DNA from 4 places in the Streptomyces sp. NPDC002896 genome. Region 2 is predicted to be linked to each of the others. Evidence: riboswitches for the same ligand, from Rfam matches in the RefSeq annotation. Region 2 holds a riboswitch; each other region holds the start of a gene.
What was found. A riboswitch is a leader RNA that binds a small molecule or an ion and turns the genes downstream of it on or off. The one in region 2 is predicted to bind S-adenosylmethionine.

Region 1 (5,569 bases), on a different contig from region 2:
AGCAGGCCTGTCGCCACGGGCGCGGCTGCCACGTTGTCCAGCACGGTCAGGTGCGGGAAGAGGTTGAAGTTCTGGAAAACGAAGCCGATCCGGCTGCGCTGCGTGAGGATCGCGCGTTCGCTCAGCTCCTTGAGCCGCTCACCGTGCCGGCGTACGCCGATCAGCTCCCCGTTCAGGCTGACGTAGCCGATCTCGGGCTTCTCCAGGTGGTTGATCACCCGGAGCAGGGTCGACTTGCCGGAGCCGGACGGTCCGAGGATCACCGTGACCTCGCCGGGCCGTACGGTCAGGTCCACGCCGTCCAGGACCCGGTGGGTGCCGTACCACTTGTGCACGTCATGGACCTCGACCGCGGCGGGGACTGCCTCGGAGGCGGTCTTGGAAGCGCGCTCGGTGGCCTTGGAAGCGCGCTCCGTCGTCTTGGAAGCGCTCTTGATCGTGTCCTCTGTGGTGCTCTTCGTGGTGGTCATATCGCCGCCTCCCTCTGGATACGGGCCCGCAGGTCGCGCACGCCGGCCCGCAGCTTCTGCAACGGAGTCGGCGGGAGGGTGCGCACTGCACCACGCGAGTAGTACCGCTCGACGTAGAACTGGATGACGGAGACGACGCTGGTGAGGATCAAGTACCAGATGGTGGCGACCAGCAGCAGCGGCACGATGTCACCCGGATAGGTGCTGCCCATCGTCTGCACCGAGCCGAACAGGTCGAGGAGCGACACGTAGAAGACCAGCGAGGTGCTCTTGATGAGGCCTATCAGCTGGTTGACATAGTTGGGCGTGATGGCCCGCAGTGCCTGCGGGAAGACGATCCGGACGAACTGGTAGCGCTTGGGCAGACCGAGCGCCGATGCCGCCTCGTGCTGGCCCTGGTCGACCGAAAGGATGCCGCCGCGGACCACCTCGGCGGCGTAGGCCGCCTCATTGAGGCTGAGACCGACGACCGCCACGACGATGTCGGTGGCGAGACGCGACTCGTCGAAGCTGAAGAAGGCGGGCCCGAACGGCACACCGATGCTCAACGTCTTGTACAGCGCACTGAAGTTGTAGAGGAACAGCAGCACGACGATCAGCGGCACCGAGCGGAACAGCCAGATGTAGACCCAGCTGACCGCCCGCAGCACCGGGCTCCTGGAGAGCCTGCCCAGGGCGAGCAGGATGCCGCCGAGCAGGCCCAGCAAGGCGCTGTACGCAGCGACTTGAAGGGTGATCAGCAGGCCGTCGACGATCACCGGGCGCACGAACCAGTACCCGAATCGGTCCCACTGGTAGAAGGGGTTGGTGACCAGCCCGTGGCCGATCTGGACGACCAGGACGAGGACGACGGCGGTGGCGATCCATCGGCCGGGGCGGCGGAGCGGAAGCACCCGTTGCGCCGAGAGCGGCCGCTGCGCGGAGTCGCGGTCGGATCGCTTGGGCCCTTCGTCGGGGGCTTCGGTCGGCTCCGGAGAACGTACGGAAACCGGCACGGCCGGGGAGGCCGGAGATGGTTCGGGGCGGGGGATCGCCTGGGCAGGGGGTGCTGAGCCGGAGGACACAGCAGAGCCTGGGGGTTCACTCATGGAGGACTCCAGCAGATTCGGACACACGGCCACGCAGGCGACGACGGCGCAGCAGAGCGGGAACAGCTCTGCGGGACGAAGCGCACTGGAGCGGGCGGAGCGGGGGTGGGTCGGAAAGAGAACGCTGCGACGGCGGCAAACGTCAGTGATGCAGCAAGCCGTCAGCCGTGACGGGATTCAGAAAAGCCGTCAGCCCTGACAGAGAACGCGACAGGAGACGCAACACAGTGCACTGTTGACCCGGAGCAGATCGACGGGACGGTTCGCGCACGTCGTGACGCGGCCGTGGCGCCGCCATGCGGCCATCCCCGGAGCTGCGTACATCGCCGTCACCGTCACCGTTCCGCCCCCGCGGGGCCTCGCGCTTACCGAAAACCAAGATCCGGTCCGGTCGTCACCTGGGGCACCCCACCGCGACGCGAGGGTTGCCGGCCAGCAAGCCAGGGCTTGTCGCTGACACTCATGACCGTTCTGCGCCGTAAGGTAGACAGCCGCTGGAAGGAATGTCAATGCGCGTCTTCCGGCTTCGTAGAGCCCCGGCGTGGTCGCCGCCCCGGGACACATCCGGCTTGGTGATCGTCCGATGCGGTAGGCGCAGCGGCACACGGCATAAATGGCCAACTCCCAAGTAAATGCCGTGATTCGAGGCTGAAACATCCCCCTCGCACCAGCCGTCCGATTCGTCATGGAATAGCACCCGCGCCCGCTGCTTGACAGGGACACGTATCTCTTGGTTTTCTTCCCGGCATGTATCCGGGACTCTTTCTGACGGCGCGGCGCCATGTCGACCTGGTTCGCCTGTCCGCCAGCCTGTGTCGACCCCGGATGGCCTGCGCCGATGCCGCGCACACGTCCATGTGACGCGCCTGACCAGACCCTTCCCGCCGCATGGCTGCCCGCGCGACTGTCCAGGAATTCTCAGTCGTGGGCCGATCATTTCCTTTTGGCCGCCGCATCGAATCATGGTGCGTAATTCGCCGGGCATTTCCAGGGTTCTTCTCTCCTTGCCGATATGTGCTGTGCGGCAGTCGATCGGGACGCGCCCGGAGCCGGCCATATTCCGACTTCCCTTCCCCAGGAGACCCGATTGTCCTCCGCCCTTCATGCCCGTTCGCGGCTGCGCACAGCGCTGGCCACCGCCTTCACCGCGGCGGTGGTCTCCGTCGCCGTGTCGGCGGCCCCCGCGAGCGCCGCCGGCTCGGTGTTCACCCCTGCGCCGCCGCACAACCCGTACACCGGCCCGGACGGCACGGCCACCATGCACGGGGACACCGGGTCCTCGGACACCACCCCGCTGCCCGGGCCGGGAACCGGCACCCTCACCTCGACCCGGGCGGCGCTGGCGTCGGCCTGCCCGACCGTGCTGGTCGGGTCCGACGGCTACCCCGTGGCGCTGTGCACGCCCATCTTCGGACAGGTCCCCACGGTCCATCTCCTCGACCCTGACGACGGCAGCTCCATTGCCGAACTCGCCCTCACCAAGGGGTCGTTGCTGGGTGGCGTGTACGCCTACATCGATCAGGACGACCGGCTGGTCGTGATCGACGGCAGCAGGTCACTGCTTCGGGTCGGCCATCACCTGGACGCGGACGGCGACTGGACCCTGACGATCGACAAGAGTCTGTCGCTGACCGCAGCGATCCCCGAGGACGACGCGGTGACCGGACTGTCCCCGGACTGGCAGGGACGCGTGTGGTTCGCGACCGGGAACGGGTTGGTGGGCACCGCCGACGACCGCACCGGCACCGTACGCACCCTGCAACTGCCCAACGGCGAGAAAGTGGCGAACAGCATCTCCACCGCGCCCCAGGGCACCCTCGTCACCACCACGCAGGCCACCTACCTGCTGACCGCGACCGCGGACGGCACCCCGCGCATCTCCTGGCGCCAGGAGTACGACCGCGGCTCCGCTCGCAAGCCGGGTCAACTCAGCTGGGGCAGCGGCTCCACGCCCACCTTCTTCGGGCCGGGTGACGGCACCGACTACGTGGCCATCGTGGACAACGCGGACAGCCAGGTGAAGCTCCAGGTGTACGAGACGGCGACCGGCCGCCGGATCTGCTCGACACCGGTGCTCCTGTCCGGTGGCGCGGGCAGCGAGAACTCCCCCATCGGCGCGGGCCGCAGCGTCTTCGTCGCCAGTACGTACGGCTACCCGTATCCGGCGGTGCCGGCCGACGCCGGGGACAGTGTGCCCGCCTCGGCGGACTTCAAGGGCGGTCTGACCCGGGTGGACGTGCGGGCCGACGGCTCCGGCTGCGATCTGGCGTGGGACAACACACTGCGGTCGGCGGCAGTGCCCAAGCTGTCCCTGGCGGACGGCAAGCTGCACACCGTCCTGCGCGATCCCCTGATTCCGGGCACGTCCGGCACCAGCCTCCTCGACCCGTACCGCTACGCCGAGATCGACCCGGACACCGGGAAGGTCACCCGCAGCTTCCAGGTCGGCGTCGGCTCCCTCTACGACTCGCTCCAGATGGCGGGTACGGCGGCGCCGGGCGGGGTCTATTACCAGGGGACGGTGACCGGCGTTCTGCGCATCACCGCCAAGTGACGGAATTCTGAGGGCCCGGCGGCTGCGCACCGCCGGGCCCTCTGCGCGGCGGTCAGAGGGCTGCGTATGTCACAGGACCTTGGAGAGGAAGGCGCGGGTGCGCTCATGCCGGGGAGCGTCCAGGACGTCCGAGGGCGGCCCCTGCTCCACCACCACTCCCCCGTCCATGAACACCACGGTGTCGGCGACCTCGCGGGCGAAGCCGATCTCATGGGTCACCACGATCATGGTGGTCCCGATGCGGGCCAAGTCCTTGATGACGTCCAGGACTTCGCCGACCAGTTCCGGGTCGAGCGCGGAGGTCGGCTCGTCGAACAGCAGCACCTTCGGTTCGAGGGCGAGCGCGCGGGCGATGGCCACGCGCTGCTGCTGCCCGCCGGACAGCTGACGCGGGTAGGCGCCCGCCTTGTCGGCGAGACCGACCCGCTCCAGCAGCCGCCCGGCCGCCGCCACGGCGTCCTTACGCGGACGTCGCAACGCTGACACCGGCGCCTCGACGAGGTTCTCCAGCACGGTGAGGTGCGGGAAGAGATTGAAGTTCTGGAAGACGAACCCGATGTGGGTGCGCTGCTTCAGCACCTCCTTCTCCTTGAGTTCGTGCAGTTTGCCGCCGGACCGGCGGTAGCCGATCAGCTCCCCGTCGATGCTGATCCAACCGCGGTTCAGCTTCTCCAGATGGTTGATGGTGCGCAGCAGCGTGGACTTCCCGGATCCGGACGGGCCGAGGATCACGGTGACCTCGCCCGCCCGGACCTGCAGGTCGACGCCGCGCAGCACCTCGAGCGGCCCGAAGCTCTTGTGAACGCCGTGCACGTCCACCATGACGTCGCTCATCGGCCGCCTCTACTTCTGCTCGGGCGGGTTGATACGCGACTCCTCGATCGCGGAGGCGCTGGTGCCCCACTTCTTGAGGATCCGGGCGTACGTGCCGTCCTTGATCAGCTGGTTGACGGCGGCCTGGAAGGCGGGGGTGAGCTTGGAGCCCTTCTTGAAGGCGAAGCCGACGTCGAGCCGGTGGAACTCGCCCAGGAAGGTGGTCCCCGCGGCGGGCTGGGCGGCCTGGTAGCGCAGGCCGTTGATGGTGGACATGATCACGTCGATCCGGCCCTGCTGGAGCGCAGTGAGGGTCGCGCCGTTCTCCGAGAAGACCTTCACGTCGTACGGCTTCTTGCCCACCTTGGCGCACACGCCCTTCTGCGCCTCGAGGGTCGCCTCGAACGTGGTGCCGGCGCCGGTGCCGATGGTCAGCCCGCACAGCTGGGTCAGTTCGGTGACCTTCGTCCCGAGCTTCGTGTTGCCCTTCTTCACGGCGAAGCCCTGGCCGTCGTTGATGTAGGTGACGAAGTCGATGGTCTTCAGGCGTTCGGTGGTGACGCCGAAGTTGCCGGTCCCGAAGTCGTACTTGCCGCTGCCGAGGGCGGGCAGGATCGTCTCGAAGGAGGCGTCCTGGCGTTCCA
Region 2 (5,569 bases):
CACATGGCCGCCCTGGCCGCCGTCGTGGCGATACCGCTGGGCGTCGCCGCGACCAGCTACGCCCTGACGGACAGCCCGGACGCGCCTTCGGTGCCGCCCATGGTGGTGCTGGACAGCGGCTCACCATCGGCCACCCCCACCAGTCCGGAGCCGACACCGAGCGACGAGGTCGTGTCCCGGCCTCCGGTCAGCGACAACGCCCGGTCCTCGTCCTGGCCGACACGATCGGTGAGGGGGCCCACCAGGTGCGGGCCTCGGGCATGGACGCGTACAGCGCGATCCTGCCCGCACCGGTCCCGCTGCACGAGGCGCTCGGCCCCGGCGGCGAGTTCCTCACCGATGCGACGGAACGCGCCCTCCGCATGATCCTTCTGGGTGCCCGGCTGCCGTACCGCCGGACCCTCTGCCTCAGGCGGAGGTGTCAGGGACGCAGCGCCCGTCCTCGGTGCGGTAGTTCCACTTGGCGCCGTCCCGGACGAGTTCCTTGACGGCCCGTACGAACCGCTCGACATGCTCGTCCGGCGTGCCCGCGCCGAAGCTCACCCGGATGGCGTTGAGCGACTTCTCGCCGGGCGCCGCCTCGGGGGCACCGCATTCGCCCTGCGTCTGCGGCTCGCTGCCGAGCAGGGTGCGCACGAGCGGGTGGGCGCAGAAGAGTCCGTCGCGTACGCCGATGCCGTACTCCGCGGACAGCGCGGCCGCGAAGTGCGAGCTGTTCCACCCGTCGACGACGAATGAAAGAACACCCACCCGCGGGGCGTCGTCCCCGAACAGCGAGAGCACCCGCACCTCGGGCACCTCGGCGAGGCCTGCACGTACGGCCGAGATGAGCTGCTGCTCCCGCGCGACCAGGGCGTCGAACCCGGCCTCGGTGAGCGCCTTGCACGCCGAGGCGATCGCGTAGGCGCCGATGACGTTGGGCGAACCGGCCTCGTGGCGCGCGGCGGTGGTGTGCCACTCGACGTCGAGTCCACCGTCCGTGCGCCGTGCGACCTTGCGGCTGGCGCCGCCACCCGCCAGGTACGGCTCGGCGTCCTGCAGCCAGTCGGCACGGCCGGCGAGCACGCCGGAGCCGAACGGTGCGTACAGCTTGTGCCCGGAGAAGGCGACCCAGTCGACGTCCAACTCCCGTACGGACACAGGGTGGTGCGGTGCGAGCTGGGCGGCGTCCAGCACGATCCGCGCACCGTGCGCATGCGCGGCGGCGGCCAGCTCCCGTACAGGCCACAGCTCACCGGTCACGTTGGACGCCCCGGTGACGCAGACCAGCGCAGGCCCGTAAGGGTCCCGGTCGGCCAGGGCCCGCTCCAGCGTCCGCACAGCCTCTTCCGGCGTACGAGGCGCGTCGAGATACGTCACCCGCGCCTCGCGCCACGGCAGCAGGGACGCGTGGTGCTCGGTCTCGAAGACGAAGACCTGGCACCCCTCGGGCAGCGCGGCGGCCAGCAGATTGAGCGAGTCGGTGGTCGACCGGGTGAAGACCACCTGGTCCCCTTCCCGGCAGCCGAGGAACTCCTCGACGTCGTGACGCGCGTTCTCGAAGAGCTCCGTCGACAGCTGCGACAGGTACCCGGCGCCGCGGTGCACGCTGCCGTAGTACGGCGCGTACGCCGCCACGTCGTCCCAGACGCGCTGCAGGGCCGGGGCGCTCGCGGCGTAGTCGAGGGCGGCGTACGTGACCTCGCCGCCGGTGACGAGCGGGACGAGGACATCGCGCCCCAGAACGGGTAGGGCCCCGGAAATGTCACGGCAAACGGACTGGTCGGCGACAGCAGTGGAGACAGACATGGCGAACTCCCGTGAGAGCTAAGCGAATTGACTGCGCGAGCAGGCGTGACAGCTCAAGCGCAGAAAAGGGTGAAAGGTGAAAAGGGGTGTGCGAGAAGGGGCTTGGCGCCCTATCGCATTCGCTTGCTCACGAGACAGCTCCTCGAGGACCAGGACCCCAGGAACCTGACAAGGGGTCCGCGCTTGCCGCAGACCTCTCTGCCTGCGGCCAGGTCTTCACCCGGGGCACCCCGCCACGGACGGAGGGTTGCCGGACAGCGGGCCGGGGCCTAGTCGCTGTCGCTCATGACCTGCCGAGAACTATGCCAGATGATCGCGCCGGTGCAACTGCTGTCCGCATCGCGGACAGCAGTTGCACCGGGGGAACCGGCCACCGGCTGCAGGTGAGGGCACCCGCTCAGCCCGCGGCCAGGCGAACCTCGCTACGAGTTACTCGCCGCCACCCACCGCTCCAGCACCCGCCGAGCCGCCCCCGAGTCGATCGACTCCGCGGCCCGCTCCATCCCGGCACGGATCTGCTCCGCCAGCGCTCCCTCGCCCGGCGAGAAAGCGACCAGGGCCGCCGCCGAGTTGAGCAGCACGGCGTCCCGTACGGGCCCGGGCTCGCCGGCCAGCAGCCGGCGGGCCACGTCGGCGTTGTGGGACGCGTCGCCGCCCCGCAGCGCCTCCACCGGTACCAGCTCGATCCCGACGTCCCGCGGGTCGAAGCTCTCCTCGCGCACCGCCCCGTCCCGCACGACCCACACCCGCGAGGTGGAGGTCGTCGTCAGCTCGTCGAGCCCGTCGTCGCCGCGGAACACCAGCGCGGACGAGCCGCGCTCGGCCAGTACACCGGCCATGAGCCCCGCCATCCGGGTGTCGAAGCAGCCGATCGCGGAGGCGGTGACCCGGGCGGGGTTGGTCAGCGGGCCGAGGATGTTGAACGAGGTCGCGATCCCCAGATCCCGCCGGACCGCACCGACGAACCGCATCGCCGGGTGGAACTTGGCCGCGAAACAGAAGGTGATCCCGGCCTCGTCCACCACCTGCGCCACACGCTCGGGCGACATGTCCAGGTTGATGCCGAGCTTCTCCAGCACGTCGGACGAGCCGCTCGCCGAGGACGCCGCCCGGTTGCCGTGCTTGATGACCTTGGCCCCGGTACCCGCGATCACGATGGCGGACATCGTCGAGATGTTGACCGTCTTGGCCCGGTCGCCGCCCGTACCGACGATGTCGACGGCCGGCCCGGGGATGTTCAGCGGCTGCGCGTGCGCGTACATCGCCTCGACGAGACCGGTGATCTCCTCGACGGTCTCTCCCTTGGCCCGCAGCGCCACCATGAAGCCCGCGATCTGGGCGTCAGTGGCCTCGCCGCTCATGATGCGGTCCATCGCCCACGCCGTGTCACCGGAGCTCAGGTCCTGCCCGCCGAGCAGTGCGCTCAGTACCTCGGGCCAGGAACGGCCCGCCGCGGTGTTGCCTCCTGCGGGGGTCACAGCGCTCATATGCCGCTCCTGGGGTGCTGCCCGGGCGGACGCTCGTAGACGGAGATCCCGGCGCAGACATCGCACAGGGTCCCGCACGAGGCCGCGCCCCGGGTCTCGTATACGGATGGGACCCACCCTATCCAGGCCCGGGCACGGCAAAGAGCCCCGTCCATGCAATGGACGGGGCTCCTGCCGTGGCGACCTTCAGGTCAGAGCTCGATGATCAGTGGTGGCCGTGGCCGCTGGTGATCTCCTTGAACTCGTCGACGGTCGGCTTGGGAATCTGGTGGCCCTCGCCGTAGTAGTTCTCGGAGAGCTTGGCCCGCAGCTTCTCCGAGGCCGGGATCTTGCGCTCCACGCCGTGCTCGTCGACGGCCGGGCCGATCTCGACCGGCTCGTACTGCTCGTGCGCCGTGAGCGTGTGCAGCTGCTCCTGGCTGAGCGGCTCGTGGATCTCGATGAACTCACCGTGCGGCAGGCGCTTGATGATGCCGGACTCGCGTCCGTGCAGCACCTTCTCGCGGTCGCGGCGCTGCAGGCCGAGGCAGATCCGCTTGGTGACGATGAACGCGATGACCGGTGCGACGAAGAACGCGATCCGGACGAACCAGGTGACGGCGTTGATCGACAGGTGGAAGTGCGTGGCGAACAGGTCGTTGCCACCACCGATCAGCATCACGCAGTACCAGGTGATCCACGCGACGCCGACGCCCGTTCGGGTCGGGGCGTTGCGCGGGCGGTCCAGGATGTGGTGCTCGCTCTTGTCGCCGGTGACCCAGGACTCGATGAACGGGTAGACCGCGATCGCGAGCAGGACCAGCGGGAAGATCATGAGCGGCACGAAGACGCCCAGGACGAGCGTGTGGCCCCAGAGGTTGATCTCCCAGCCCGGCATGGCACGGATGAGGCCCTCGGAGAAGCCCATGTACCAGTCGGGCTGCGCACCGGTGGACACCTGGTCCGGCCGGTACGGACCCATGGCCCAGATCGGGTTGATCTGCACCAGCGCCGCGATGACCGCGATGACACCGAAGACCAGGAAGAAGAAGCCTCCGGCCTTGGCCATGTAGACCGGCAGCAGCGGCATGCCCACGACGTTGTTGTTGGTCCGTCCGGGGCCCGCGAACTGCGTGTGCTTGTGGTAGAAGACCAGGATCAGGTGGGCGACCACCAGGCCGAGCATGATGCCCGGCAGCAGCAGGATGTGGACCGAGTAGAACCGGGCCACGAAGTCGCCGCCGGGGAACTCGCCGCCGAACAGGAAGAACGACAGGTACGTGCCGACGATCGGCACGGACAGGACCGCGCCCTCCATGAAGCGGACACCGGTGCCGGAGAGCAGGTCGTCCGGCAGCGAGTAACCGGTGAAACCGGTGAACATGCCGAGGACGAACAGCAGGAAGCCGAACACCCAGTTGATCTCACGCGGCTTACGGAACGCGCCCGTGAAGAAGACGCGCATCATGTGCACGAACATGCCCGCGAGGAAGACCAGCGCCGCCCAGTGGTGGATCTGCCGGATGAGCAGACCACCGCGGACGTCGAAGCTGATGTGCATCGTCGAGTTGAAGGCCTCGGACATCAGCTGGCCCTGCAGCGGGACGTAACTGCCGCTGTACTCCACCTCGTTCATCGACGGGTGGAAGAACAGCGTCAGGTACACACCCGTGAGGATGATGATGATGAAGCTGTAGAGGCAGATCTCGCCCAGCATGAAGGACGGGTGGTCCGGGAAGATCTTGCGCATGTTGGCCTTGGCCAGGGAGTAGATCCCCAGCCGGCCGTCGGCCCAGTCGGCGACCCGCTCGCCGGCCGGTGCCTTGCCTCGTGCGTCTTTGGTCGTCGTAGTACTCATCCGCGCTCCCAGAAGGCAGGACCGACGGGCTCTTCGAAGTCGTCGAGCGCCTCGAGGTAGCCCTCGTCATTCACACCGATCCGCAGCTGCGGCAGGGGGTGACCGGCCGGGCCGAAGATTACTTGGCCACCGTCGGAAAGGTCGAAGGTGGACTGGTGGCACGGGCAGAGGACGTGGTGCGTCTGCTGCTCGTACAGGGAGATCGGGCAGCCCACGTGGGTGCAGATCTTCGAGTACGCCAGGATCCCCTGGTGCGACCACTCAAGGGTCTGCTTGCTCTTGATGTTGTCCGGCTGGATCCGGACGAGCATCAGGGCCGCCTTGGCGATCTGGGTCTGGTAGTCGTGGTCGTGCTCCTCCAGACCCTCCGGCTGGGCGAAGGTCAGCGAACCGACGGCGATGTCCGAGGGACGCATCGGCTCGTTGGTGTTCTGGTTGATCAGGAGCTTGCCCTTTT
Region 3 (5,569 bases), on a different contig from region 2:
CCGGCGCGGTGAACAGGCCGCTCAGGGTGACCTCGCGGACCGGTGTGTCGCCGGCGTCGAGATCGGCGGGGCCCTCGGCGAAGACATAGTCGTCGACGGGCGGCCCCTGCGGCAGCGCCCGTCGCTGGGCCGCGACCTTCTCGCGGTGGCGCATGAGCTCGATCTCGGCCTGGCGCAGCTCTTCGCGGGCGGCGAGGTAGTCCTCTGATACCCCGGCCAGTCTGGTCTGCCGCAACATCGCGTCCTCCTGGGGTGGCCATCCCCCCGCTCCCCGCTCCGGATCCCGAGCTTTCGGCCATCGAGCGCCCAGCGCCCGCGTCCCCGAACCTGTCCTTCGAGTCTATGGCGGCGCCGAGGTTCGCCGACAGCTGAGCTGAAGCCCGGCTCGTGGGGTGATCCGAGGGGACCGAGGGTAACGGTCCCCTACGGAGGGTGGTCGCGGTGCCCGGGTCAGAAACGACAGCGAGCGGATCCGGGCAGGGGCGAGGTGCTCACTGCGCGATCGGCTGCCGCTCGTGGGGAATCTTCTCGCCTGCCTCGATCGCGACCGGGAGCCGGTTCTCGGCGGGCGGCAGCGGGCAGGTCGCGAAGTCGGTGTAGGCGCACGGCAGGTTGGCGGCGCGGTTGAAGTCCAGCACCACGGTGCCGTCGGGGCCGGGGGCGTCGATCTGCAGGGCGCGGTTGGCCGCGTAGGTGGTCACGCCGGAGGTCGCGTCGGTGAACAGCACCATGAGGCTGCCCGGTGTCCGCCCGTTGAACGCGGTCAGGCTCAGCGCACGGCCGTCGAGCTGGAAGTCGATCCGGCCGGGAGCGTCGTAGACGTGCTGCAGCCCTTCGACTGCGGCGCCCACGGTGGTCGGCCGCGGCTCGGCGAAGGGCGTGTAGCGGCCGGTGACCACCCAGCGAGGGTCCGGCGCATACGCGGGGGTCCCGGTGAACGCGGTGCGCAGTGGATGGTGCGGGTGCCGCGGCCGGATCAGGTCCTGGCCGCCGCGCTTGGCGATCTCGATCACCGCGTCTCCCCAGACGGCGTTGACGCCGCCGCGTTCCGGGATGACGCCGAAAGCGTGTCGTCCGTGTACCGCGGTGCCGTCGACGACGAGTTCCTCGCCCTCGCCGAGTACGACCGTGACGCCGTCGTCGCCCGTCGACCAGGTGCCGGGCGCATCCGGGAAGCTCTGGGGGTCGGTGGCCAGCCAGTGCAGGCCGGTGATGGCGAGGAATCCGTGCTCGTGGGCGAGGGCCGACTCCTGCCGGTGGTGCCATGCCTCCCACTCGGCGGCGAAGGTGTCGATGTCGGTGGGGGAGTCCTGGACGGTCATGTGTACTCCTGCGGAATGGGGCACGGATGGTCGGACACGGATGGTCGGACACGGATGGTCGGACACGGATGGTCAGAAGGGCATGCAGGGCGAGGGCGGGGGCGCGGATGCTCAGGGCCGAGCGGAGAAGGTCGGACGGGGACGGATCCCCCGGCAGACGACGGCGTCAGCTACGGCTACGGCTACGGCCGCGTCGACCGGGTGCGGCAACACAGTGCGCTGCTCACCCGGGCCAGATCGACGTGACGGCGGTACACATGCAGCGGGCACTCCAGGACACCGGGACCGGCATGCAGCCCGGGCCTCGCTCCTGTGTCCATCCCGCCACCTCGTCGGTTCCGCCCCTGTGGGGCCTCACGCTTACAGGACACTCGGTCCTGTCGGGTCGTCACCTGGAGCACCCCGCCGCGACAGAGGGTTGCCGGTCAGCCAGCCAGGGCTTGACGCTGACACTCGTCACCGCGTGCGACTCTAACGCTCGCAACGCGCAGCGGACAATCCCCGTCGACGAGCGTGCGCCATGTGATCCGTGGTCCCAGGACCAACCTGTTCGCGCACCTCTCTTGACACTCGCGCAACAACGATGGCAGCTTTTTTATCGATACAAACAACCCAGGCAACCGGTTTCCCTCCTCCGCCTGGTCACCGCAGGTACCGATCTCTCATCGCTGGTCCCGCCGGCCGGCAACCCGAAGCCCGTACAGCTCACGCACGCACCACGCCGACCTGGAGTACTCCGTGTCCAACGCCACCGCGATCATCAACCTCGACCTCGAGGGTCCGAAGATCAGCCGCCATCTCTACGGCCACTTCGCCGAGCATCTCGGCCGCTGCATCTACGGCGGCTTCTGGGTGGGGGAGGACTCGCCGATCCCCAACGAGGGCGGCATCCGGCTGGACGTCGTACAGGCCCTGCGAGCCCTGAACATCCCCAACCTGCGCTGGCCGGGCGGATGTTTCGCCGACGAGTACCACTGGAAGGACGGCATCGGCCCCCGGGACCAGCGTCCCAGGATGGTCAACACCCACTGGGGCAATGTCGAGGAGAACAACCACTTCGGCACCCACGAGTTCATGGCCCTGTGCGAGCTGCTCGGCGCCGAGCCGTACATCAGCGGCAACGTGGGCTCCGGCACCGTCCAGGAGATGAGCGAGTGGGTCGAGTACCTGACCCGCGAGGGCGACAGCCCGATGGTGCGGCTGCGCAAGGCCAACGGCCGCGAGGAGCCGTGGCGCGTGAAGTTCTGGGGCATCGGCAATGAGACGTGGGGCTGCGGCGGCAACATGCGCGCCGAGTACTCCGCCGACCTGGCCCGCCAGTACGCCACCTACTGCCGTGACCACGGCGACAACAAGCTCTACCGCATCGCCTCGGGCGCGTCCGATGCGGACTACAAGTGGACCGAGACGCTGATGCAGCAGATCAACTGCTTCGGCTGCGAGGCGACCCCGCGCACCTTCTTCCAGGGCATCTCCGTCCACTACTACACGCTGGCCGGTCCCTGGGAGGCGAAGGGCAGCGCCACCGGCTTCGACACGGACGATTACTACCGGACGATGGTCTCCGCGAGGAAGATCGACCGTATCCTCACCGGTCACTCGACGGTCATGGACTGCTACGACCCCGGCCGGAAGGTGGGCCTGGTCCTGGACGAGTGGGGCACATGGTGGGACGTCGAGCCGGGCACGAACCCCGGGTTCCTGTTCCAGCAGAACACCCTGCGCGACGCGCTGGTGGCGAGCACGCACTTCGACATCTTCCACAAGCATGCCAAGCGCCTGTACATGGCCAACATCGCCCAGACCGTCAACGTCCTGCAGGCGATGGTCCTCACGGACGGTGACGCGCTGGTCCTGACCCCGACCTACCACGTGTTCGAGATGAACAAGGGCCACCAGGACGCCGCCTCGCTCGCCGTCCATCTGCGCACGGACGATGCCCGCCGCACGGTCGGCGAGGCAGAGCTGGACACCCTGTCGGCCTCGGCCAGCGTCAAGGACGGCACGGTCCTCATCTCACTGTCCAACCTCGACGCCGAGGAGCCCGCCGAGGTGACCCTCGACCTGCGCGGCGGCTCCCTCGGTGAGGTGACGGCCCGCATCCTGACCGCCGACGGGCTCCAGGTCCACAACACCGCGGACACCCCGGGAGCGGTCAGCCCGCGCCCCTTCGACGGGCTGAAGGCGACCGACCAGGGCCTGGCCCTGACACTGCCGCCCCACTCCTTCCTCACAGTCCAGGCCCCGCTGGCCTGACCAGAGAGGACCAGCGCGATGAGCGAATCCGCGAGACCCCTCGAGACGGTCGTCGAGGTGGACACGGCGGCACCCGGCACCGCCATCTCGCCCGATCTGTTCGGGGTGTTCTTCGAGGACCTCAACCACGCGGCGGACGGCGGTCTCTACGCCGAGCTGGTGCAGAACCGGTCCTTCGAGTACACGCCCGCCCACCGGCCGGAATGGCACGCTCTGACCGCGTGGGAGTTGCTGGAGAGGGACGGCGCCGCCGGGTCGGTCGCGGTGTCCGCCGAGGCGCCGCTGCACCCGGCCAACCCGCACTACGCGGTGCTGCGCACCATCGCCGCTGGTGTGGCCGGCCGTGGGGCGGGGCTGCGAAACGAGGGCTTCGACGGTATCGCCGTCCGGGCAGGTGAGGCTTACGACGTCAGCCTCTTCGCCCGCCTGGCCGACGGCAGCGCGGACCGTCTGGTGGCGCAGATAGAGAGCCGGGACGGCAGCCGGGTGTACGGCCAGGCGGAGCTGGGTCCCGTACACGGGTCCTGGCAGCGGCACTCAGCGGTGATCACGTGTGAGGCGACGGACCCGGACGCCAGGTTCGCCGTGGTGGCGACCGGGGTCGGTACCGTCCATCTGGACCTGGTCTCGCTCTTCCCGCAGGCCACCTTCCGCCAGCGGCCCGGTGGCCTGCGTGCCGACCTGGCGCAGGCGATCGCGGATCTGAAGCCGAAGTTCGTGCGTTTCCCGGGCGGTTGCCTCGCGCACGGGCTGGGGCTCGGCAACATGTACCGCTGGCCCGAGACCATCGGGCCGCTGCACGAGCGCCGGCAGCAGCGCAACCTGTGGGGCTACCACCAGTCGATGGGCCTGGGCTACTACGAGTACTTCCAGTTCTGCGAGGACATCGGCGCCAAGCCCCTGCCCGTCGTACCGGCCGGAGTCTGCTGCCAGAACACCGACGTGACCGGCCAGGTCGGCATCCCCCAGGAGGAGATGTCCGCCTACGTCGCCGAGGTACTGGCCCTGGTGGAGTGGGCCAACGGCCCCGCCGACTCGCACTGGGGCGCCCTGCGCGCTGCCGCCGGGCACCCCGAGCCGTTCGGCCTCGAATACCTCGGGGTCGGCAACGAGGACGCCATCACCGACACCTTCCGCGACCGGTTCTCCCGTATCCACAACGCCCTGCGCGAGCACCATCCCGAGATCACGGTCGTCGGCACCGTCGGCCCGTCCCCAAGCGGCGAGGACTGGGAGAAGGGCTGGGCGTTCGCCCGCGAACAGCGCGTCCCCATCGTCGACGAGCACTCCTACAAGTCCCCGCGCTGGTTCCTGGAGAACACCCGCCGCTTCGACGCGATGGACCGCGAGGGCCCGCACCTGTACATCGGCGAGTACGCGGCCCGGGACAACGACATGCGTAGCGCCATCGCCGAGGCGGCCTACATGATCGCCATGGAGCGCGACGGCGACGTCGTCCGGCTGGCCTCCTACGCCCCACTGCTCGCCAAACGCGGCCACACCCAGTGGCTGCCGGACCTGATCTACTTCGACAACACGAACGTCTGGCCCACCCTCAACTACCACGTCCAGCGAATGCATTCGGTGAACTCGGGGGACACCGCCCTGCCCGTCACCGTCGTAGGAGCACCCCAGGCCAGGCCCGTTCCGGCGGCTACCCGGCACGGGGTCCACATCGGTACGAGTTCCGACACCCGGGCCGAGTTCACCGATGCGCGCCTCGGCCCCCTGGGCGTCGAAGCGGCACCGGCCCCGGATTTCGCCGACTGGGTCGCCGAGTCCGGCAGTTGGGAGCCGGACGGTGACGGTCGCATCCGGCAGACTGCCAACGGACCAGGCGCCAGCCTGGTCCTGGCCGACGCCGTGGACGGCCCGTCCTACGCCTTCTCGGTGCGGGCCAGGAAGACCGGCGGCGGCGAGGGCTTCACCATCGGCTTCGCCGCGACCTCGCCCGGCAACTGGTACCAGTGGACGGTCGGCGGCTGGCGCAA
Region 4 (5,569 bases), on a different contig from region 2:
CTCCGCCGGGACCTCGGCCTGACCGCCCGTGTAGGTACGGAGGATCGTGGGGATGCGGACGTTGACGCTCATGCGGTTCACCTTCGGTGGAGGGCGCGGGGTGGAAGCGGGTCGGGGGCGGACGGGGCGGGCGTGTCGAACTGGCGTCAGCCGGCCAGGCCTGCGTCGCGGAACGCGTCGAGAGAGGGCCTGATCACGGCCGAGGGGCCGCTGGTCGGGGCCACCGCGTCCAGCGTCTTGAGGCCGTCGCCCGTGTTGAGGACGACCGTGGTCAGCGACGGGTCCAGGACGCCGTTCTCGATCAGCTTGCGGGTGACGCCGACGGTCACGCCGCCCGCCGTCTCCGCGAAGATGCCCTCCGTGCGGGCCAGCAGCTTGATCGCGTCGACGATCTGCTCGTCGTCGACGTCCTCGACGGCGCCACCCGTGCGGCGGGCGATGTCCAGGACGTAGGGGCCGTCGGCCGGGTTGCCGATGGCGAGGGACTTGGCGATGGTGTTCGGCTTCTGCGGCCGCACCACGTCGTGCCCGGCCTTGAAGGCCGCCGACACCGGGGAGCAGCCCTCCGCCTGGGCACCGAAGATCTTGTACGGCTTGTCCTCGACCAGACCGAGCTTGATCAGCTCCTGCAGACCCTTGTCGATCTTCGTGAGCTGGGAGCCGGAGGCGATCGGGATCACCAGCTGGTCCGGGATCTGCCAGCCGAGCTGCTCGCAGATCTCGTACGCGAGGGTCTTGGAGCCCTCGCCGTAGTACGGCCGGAGGTTGACGTTGACGAAGCCCCAGCCCTCGCCCAGCGGGTCGCCGATGAGCTCGGAGCAGAAGCGGTTGACGTCGTCGTAGTTGCCCTCGATGCCGACGAGATCGCCGCCGTAGACCGCGGCCATGACGACCTTGCCCTGCTCGAGGTCGTGCGGGATGAACACGCAGGAGCGGAAGCCGGCGCGGGCGGCGGCGGCGCCGACGGCACCGGCCAGGTTGCCCGTCGAGGAGCAGGAGAGCGTGGTGAAGCCGAAGGCGCGGGCGGCCTCGAGGGCCTGGGCGACGACGCGGTCCTTGAAGGAGTGCGTCGGGTTGCCGGAGTCGTCCTTGATGAACAGACCGCCGGTGACGCCGAGTTCGCGGGCGAGGTTGTCGGCCTTGACGAGCTTGGTCCAGCCGGGGTTCAGGTTCGGCTTGCTGGCCACGTCCGCCGGGACGGGCAGCAGCGGTGCGTACCGCCAGATGTTGTCGGGGCCGGCCTCGATCTGCTTGCGCAGGCCCTCGGGGTCACCGGTCGGCAGGTCGTATGCGACTTCGAGCGGACCGAAACAGATTTCGCAGGCGAAGATCGGACCGAGCGGGAACCGCTCGCCGCACTCGCGACAGGAGAGCGCGGAGGCGGGGCCGAGGTCGACGGCCTTCGCGGTGTCGGTTCCGGCGGTGTCCGTGTCGGTGGTGGCAACAGTCTGCGCAGCCATGGAGGCGAGGCCCTTTCTCCTCATCTTCCTCACGACGCATCTCGCCGTGAGACGGATTTGGCACCTTCCCTAGCCGGGGCCTCGCGGAAATGATCAACATCGATCGGTACGAGAACCGGCTGGAGGGTTGCCGGGGCTTCAACGGGCCGTGTCCCTCTGCCCCTCTGGATGAGCGGTATGGCGCCGGGCCGTGCGGGTCCCGGAGCGTTTGTTCGCGCCATGACCCCCGACATGCGATGGTCATCCGCGTTGTTCAAGACTGTAACCGAAGGCCAGGACAGTTGAGGTAGTCGTCCGAACCGCGAGATGGATCACAGGCAGTGGTCCCAGTGAGGGGGCACCAGAACGTGCTGGATGAAGTCGAGCGCTGGCTGAGCACGCGCTCCTGGTCGGTGACCGACCGTCCGCTCCGTCAGCTGATCGCGGCGAAGCGCGCCACCGGACAGACGGTGAGCGTCGTGCTGCCCGCGCTCAACGAGGAGAAGACGGTCGGCGACATCGTCGCGGTGATCCGCCGGGAGCTGATGACCCGGGCCGTTCCACTCGTCGACGAGCTCGTCGTGGTCGATTCCGGTTCGACGGACCGTACGGCCGAGGTCGCGGCGGCGGCCGGCGCCCGCGTCGTCCACCGCGACGAGATCCTGCCGCGCATACCGGCACTCCCCGGCAAGGGCGAGGTCCTGTGGCGTTCGCTGCTCGTGACCAGCGGCGACATCGTCGCCTTCGTCGACGCGGACCTGAAGGAGTTCTCCGCGGACTTCGTCTCCGGCATAGTCGGCCCGCTGCTCACCGAGCCCGGCGTCGACCTGGTCAAGGCGATGTACGACCGCCCGCTCGGCGCCGAGCTCTCGTCCGGCACCGCCGCGGGCGAGGGGGGTCGCGCCGGAGGCGCCCAGGGCGGCCGGGTCACCGAGCTGATGGCCCGCCCGCTGCTGAACATGCACTGGCCGCAGCTCGCCGGGTTCGTCCAGCCGCTCGGCGGTGAGTACGCCGCGCGCAGGTCGCTGCTCGAACAGCTGCCGTTCCCCGTCGGCTACGGCGTCGAGCTGGGCATGCTCGTCGACGCCCTGCACCTCGTGGGTCTGGACGCGCTCGCCCAGGTCGACGTCGGCGTGCGCAAGCACCGGCACCAGGACGGACAGGCGCTGGGGCGGATGGCGGCCGCGATCTACCGCACGGCCCAGCTGCGCCTGGCCCGCGGTCATCTCGTACGGCCCGTCCTCACCCAGTTCGAGCGCGGCGACGAGGGATTCGAACCGCGGACGTACTCGGTGGACACGGAGGAGCGGCCTCCGATGGCGGAGATCGCGGAGTACGCGGAGCGGCGCGCGGCGTAACCGCGGCATGAACATCTGGGTGGTGCGGCGGTCTCACCGCCGGCCGGACGGACTCGACGCCTTGATCGCGGGGCCTCGGTGCGCTGCTGCCGGCCCCGGCGGGGCGGTCGCAGCGTGTGACCGCGGTGTAACCCGTCACGGGGACCGTATACGGCCATGGGACCAGCCGAGTCGCCCATACGTTTGAGCGTTTCCCGGCCGGGCTAAGTTTGGGCGTATGGCTTCCACTCAGGGTGCTCAGATCCTCGTCGCGTCCAACCGCGGCCCGGTCTCCTACACGCTGGAGGAGGACGGCTCGCTCACCGCCCGCCGCGGCGGGGGCGGTCTCGTCTCGGGTCTGTCGGCGATCGGCCCGGACGCGGGCGCGGTATGGGTGTGCGCCGCTCTGAGCGACGGCGACCGCGAGGCCGTAAGCCGCACGGGCGGCACGCTGGACCCGGCCGACACGGGCGGGCAGCACGTCCGCATGCTGGGGATCGAGCCGGACGTGTACGACGACGCGTACAACGGCATCGCGAACTCGGTGCTGTGGTTCGTGCACCACATGCTGTACGAGACGCCGCTGGAGCCCGCCTTCGGCGCGGAGTTCCGGGCGCAGTGGGCCTCGTACGAGGCGTACAACCGGGCCTTCGCCGAGGCGCTGGCGGACGAGGCGGCCGAGGGCGCGGCAGTGCTGGTGCAGGACTACCACCTGGTGCTGGTGCCGGGCATGCTCCGCGAGCTCCGCCCCGACCTCAGGATCGGGCACTTCTCGCACACGCCGTGGGCGCCCGTCGACTACTTCCGGATGCTGCCCGACGACATCGCGCGGGAGGTGCTGCGGGGCATCCTCGGCGCTGACCGCGCGGCGTTCCTGACCTGGCGCTGGGCGAACGCGTTCACCACCTGCTGCATGGAACTGCTTGGTCCGGAAGCCCTGGCCGACACCCGGATCGGGGTGCACGGGCTCGGCGCGGACGCGGACTTCCTGCGGGAGCGGTCGCGCCGCGAGGACGTCGAGGAGCGCATCGCAGTCCTCCGTGCGCAGATCGGTCCGGGCCGCAAGAGCATCGTCCGGGTCGACCGCACCGAGCTGTCGAAGAACATCGTGCGGGGCCTTCTCGCCTTCCGGCAGCTCCTCGAGACCCACCCCGAGTGGCGCGAGCAGGTCGTGCACATCGCCATGGCCTATCCCTCACGGCAGGATCTCGCGGTCTACCGGGACTACATGGCCGAGGTGCGCCGGCTCGCCGAGGAGATCAACGAGCAGTACGGCACGTCTGGCTGGACCCCCGTCCAGCTGCACCTCAAGGACGACTTCGCCCGCTCGCTCGCCGCCTACCGGATCGCCGACGTCGCGCTGGTCAACCCCATCCGGGACGGCATGAACCTGGTCGCCAAGGAGGTCCCGGTCGTCTCCGACGAGGGGTGCGCGCTGGTCCTGTCACGGGAGGCGGGGGCGTACGAGGAGATGGGCGAGGACGCGATCACCGTGAACCCGTACGACGTGTCGGGCACGGCCCAGGCGCTGCACGAGGCGCTCAGCCTCCCCGACGGCGAACGCGTCGAACGCGCGAAGCGGCTGGCGGCGGCCGCCACGGCCCTGCCGCCGACCCAGTGGTTCCTGGACCAGCTGCACGCGCTGGACGCGTAAGGCTGCTGTACTCCGGTGGCGGCGCACCCCACGTCGGGGTTACCCGGGGGTTGAACAGGTTGCCCGCCGTCGCGGGTTCCGCTGTGCCCACCCGTTCCGCCTGGGGGTACCTCCCAGGCCCTCAAGGCACTGGGGGAGGAACGACTGCCCACAGCGGTGCGTCACCCCAGGCGGCCAGCCAACGCGGCCAAGAACCGCGCCACCCCAGCCGGCCCGTCCACGACCACATCGGCCCGCCCGGCCAGCTCGGGAACCTCGGAGCTGCCGCTGCACACCAGCAACCCCGGCACCCCCTCCCCCCGAAGCTTCTCCACGGCCCCGAACGCGGGAAGATCCCCAAGATCGTCCCCGCAGTACAGCACGGCCCCGGCCCCCACCTCCCGCACGTACTCGGTGAGCGCCATCCCCTTGTCCATGCCCGGCGGCCGCAGCTCGAGCACGAGGCGCCCCGGCTCGACGATCAGCCCATGCCTGCCGGCGAGCTCGGCTAGGGGGGCCCGCAGCATCTCGAGCGTGGCCTCGGGGTCCTCGGCACGCCGGGTGTGGACGGCGATCGCGCGGCCCTTGTCCTCGATCCACGTGCCGCGCGAGACACCGAGGGCCTCCAGGAGACCGGGCAGTTCGGTACGGACGGCCGCCACGCCCGGCGGCGGAGGGGGCGCCTGCACGGCGCGGGTGACGGCGTCCCAGCGCTCGGCGCCGTAGTGCCCCAGTACGACGAGGTGTTCCAGGCCCGGCGCGTCGGCGAACCCGCCGTAGCGCACGGCGAGATCGGCCGGGCGTCCGGTGATCACCGCCACGGAGCGCACCTTCGGCGCGAGGGCCGACATGGCCGGGACGGCGTCCGGGTGGGCGCGCGCCTGCTCGGGGTCGGGCACGATCGGGGCAAGCGTCCCGTCGAAGTCGAGCCCGATCACGGCCTGCTCGGGGTGCGCGATGATCGCCTCGAGACCTCGGCGGCCGGCGTCGTTCCGGGGAGTCGGCAAGGAGTCCTGCTGGCTGTGGCTGCCCATACTTCGACCCTATCCACCAAGGGCCCCGGACATCCCTGGCGTCACCGTTCGGTACGGCGGGATTCGCGTATGCGGCGCAGGCGGTTCACCGTGACCGGGTCGTGGGCGAGGGCGCGGGGGTCGTCG

Region 1: another riboswitch for S-adenosylmethionine. It lies ahead of ABT009_RS07635 (amino acid ABC transporter permease); the one in region 2 lies ahead of ABT009_RS21430 (aminotransferase class V-fold PLP-dependent enzyme).
Region 3: another riboswitch for S-adenosylmethionine. It lies ahead of ABT009_RS34905 (DUF1684 domain-containing protein); the one in region 2 lies ahead of ABT009_RS21430 (aminotransferase class V-fold PLP-dependent enzyme).
Region 4: another riboswitch for S-adenosylmethionine. It lies ahead of thrC (threonine synthase); the one in region 2 lies ahead of ABT009_RS21430 (aminotransferase class V-fold PLP-dependent enzyme).

The regions. Positions count from the first base shown of each region.
Region 1 covers NZ_JBEOVA010000004.1:119,511-125,079, forward strand. The annotation lists gene ABT009_RS07630 (amino acid ABC transporter ATP-binding protein) at 1-470, opposite strand, end outside; gene ABT009_RS07635 (amino acid ABC transporter permease) at 467-1,558, opposite strand; SAM riboswitch class IV at 1,915-2,026, opposite strand; gene ABT009_RS07640 (putative leader peptide) at 2,306-2,419, shown strand; gene ABT009_RS07645 (NHL repeat-containing protein) at 2,616-4,112, shown strand; gene ABT009_RS07650 (amino acid ABC transporter ATP-binding protein) at 4,182-4,946, opposite strand; gene ABT009_RS07655 (ABC transporter substrate-binding protein) at 4,956-5,569, opposite strand, start outside.
Region 2 covers NZ_JBEOVA010000010.1:386,656-392,224, forward strand. The annotation lists gene ABT009_RS21425 (hypothetical protein) at 1-366, shown strand, start outside; gene ABT009_RS21430 (aminotransferase class V-fold PLP-dependent enzyme) at 409-1,788, opposite strand; SAM riboswitch class IV at 1,963-2,079, opposite strand; gene trpD (anthranilate phosphoribosyltransferase) at 2,211-3,275, opposite strand; gene qcrB (cytochrome bc1 complex cytochrome b subunit) at 3,481-5,112, opposite strand; gene qcrA (cytochrome bc1 complex Rieske iron-sulfur subunit) at 5,109-5,569, opposite strand, start outside.
Region 3 covers NZ_JBEOVA010000026.1:27,603-33,171, forward strand. The annotation lists gene ABT009_RS34900 (DUF899 family protein) at 1-238, opposite strand, end outside; gene ABT009_RS34905 (DUF1684 domain-containing protein) at 492-1,322, opposite strand; SAM riboswitch class IV at 1,674-1,783, opposite strand; gene ABT009_RS34910 (alpha-N-arabinofuranosidase) at 2,061-3,578, shown strand; gene ABT009_RS34915 (alpha-L-arabinofuranosidase family protein) at 3,597-5,569, shown strand, end outside.
Region 4 covers NZ_JBEOVA010000021.1:25,009-30,577, reverse strand. The annotation lists gene ABT009_RS31455 (ubiquitin-like small modifier protein 1) at 1-72, opposite strand, end outside; gene thrC (threonine synthase) at 147-1,484, opposite strand; SAM riboswitch class I at 1,478-1,635, opposite strand; gene ABT009_RS31445 (glucosyl-3-phosphoglycerate synthase) at 1,808-2,797, shown strand; gene ABT009_RS31440 (alpha,alpha-trehalose-phosphate synthase (UDP-forming)) at 3,015-4,430, shown strand; gene otsB (trehalose-phosphatase) at 4,592-5,443, opposite strand; gene ABT009_RS31430 (DUF3263 domain-containing protein) at 5,485-5,569, opposite strand, start outside.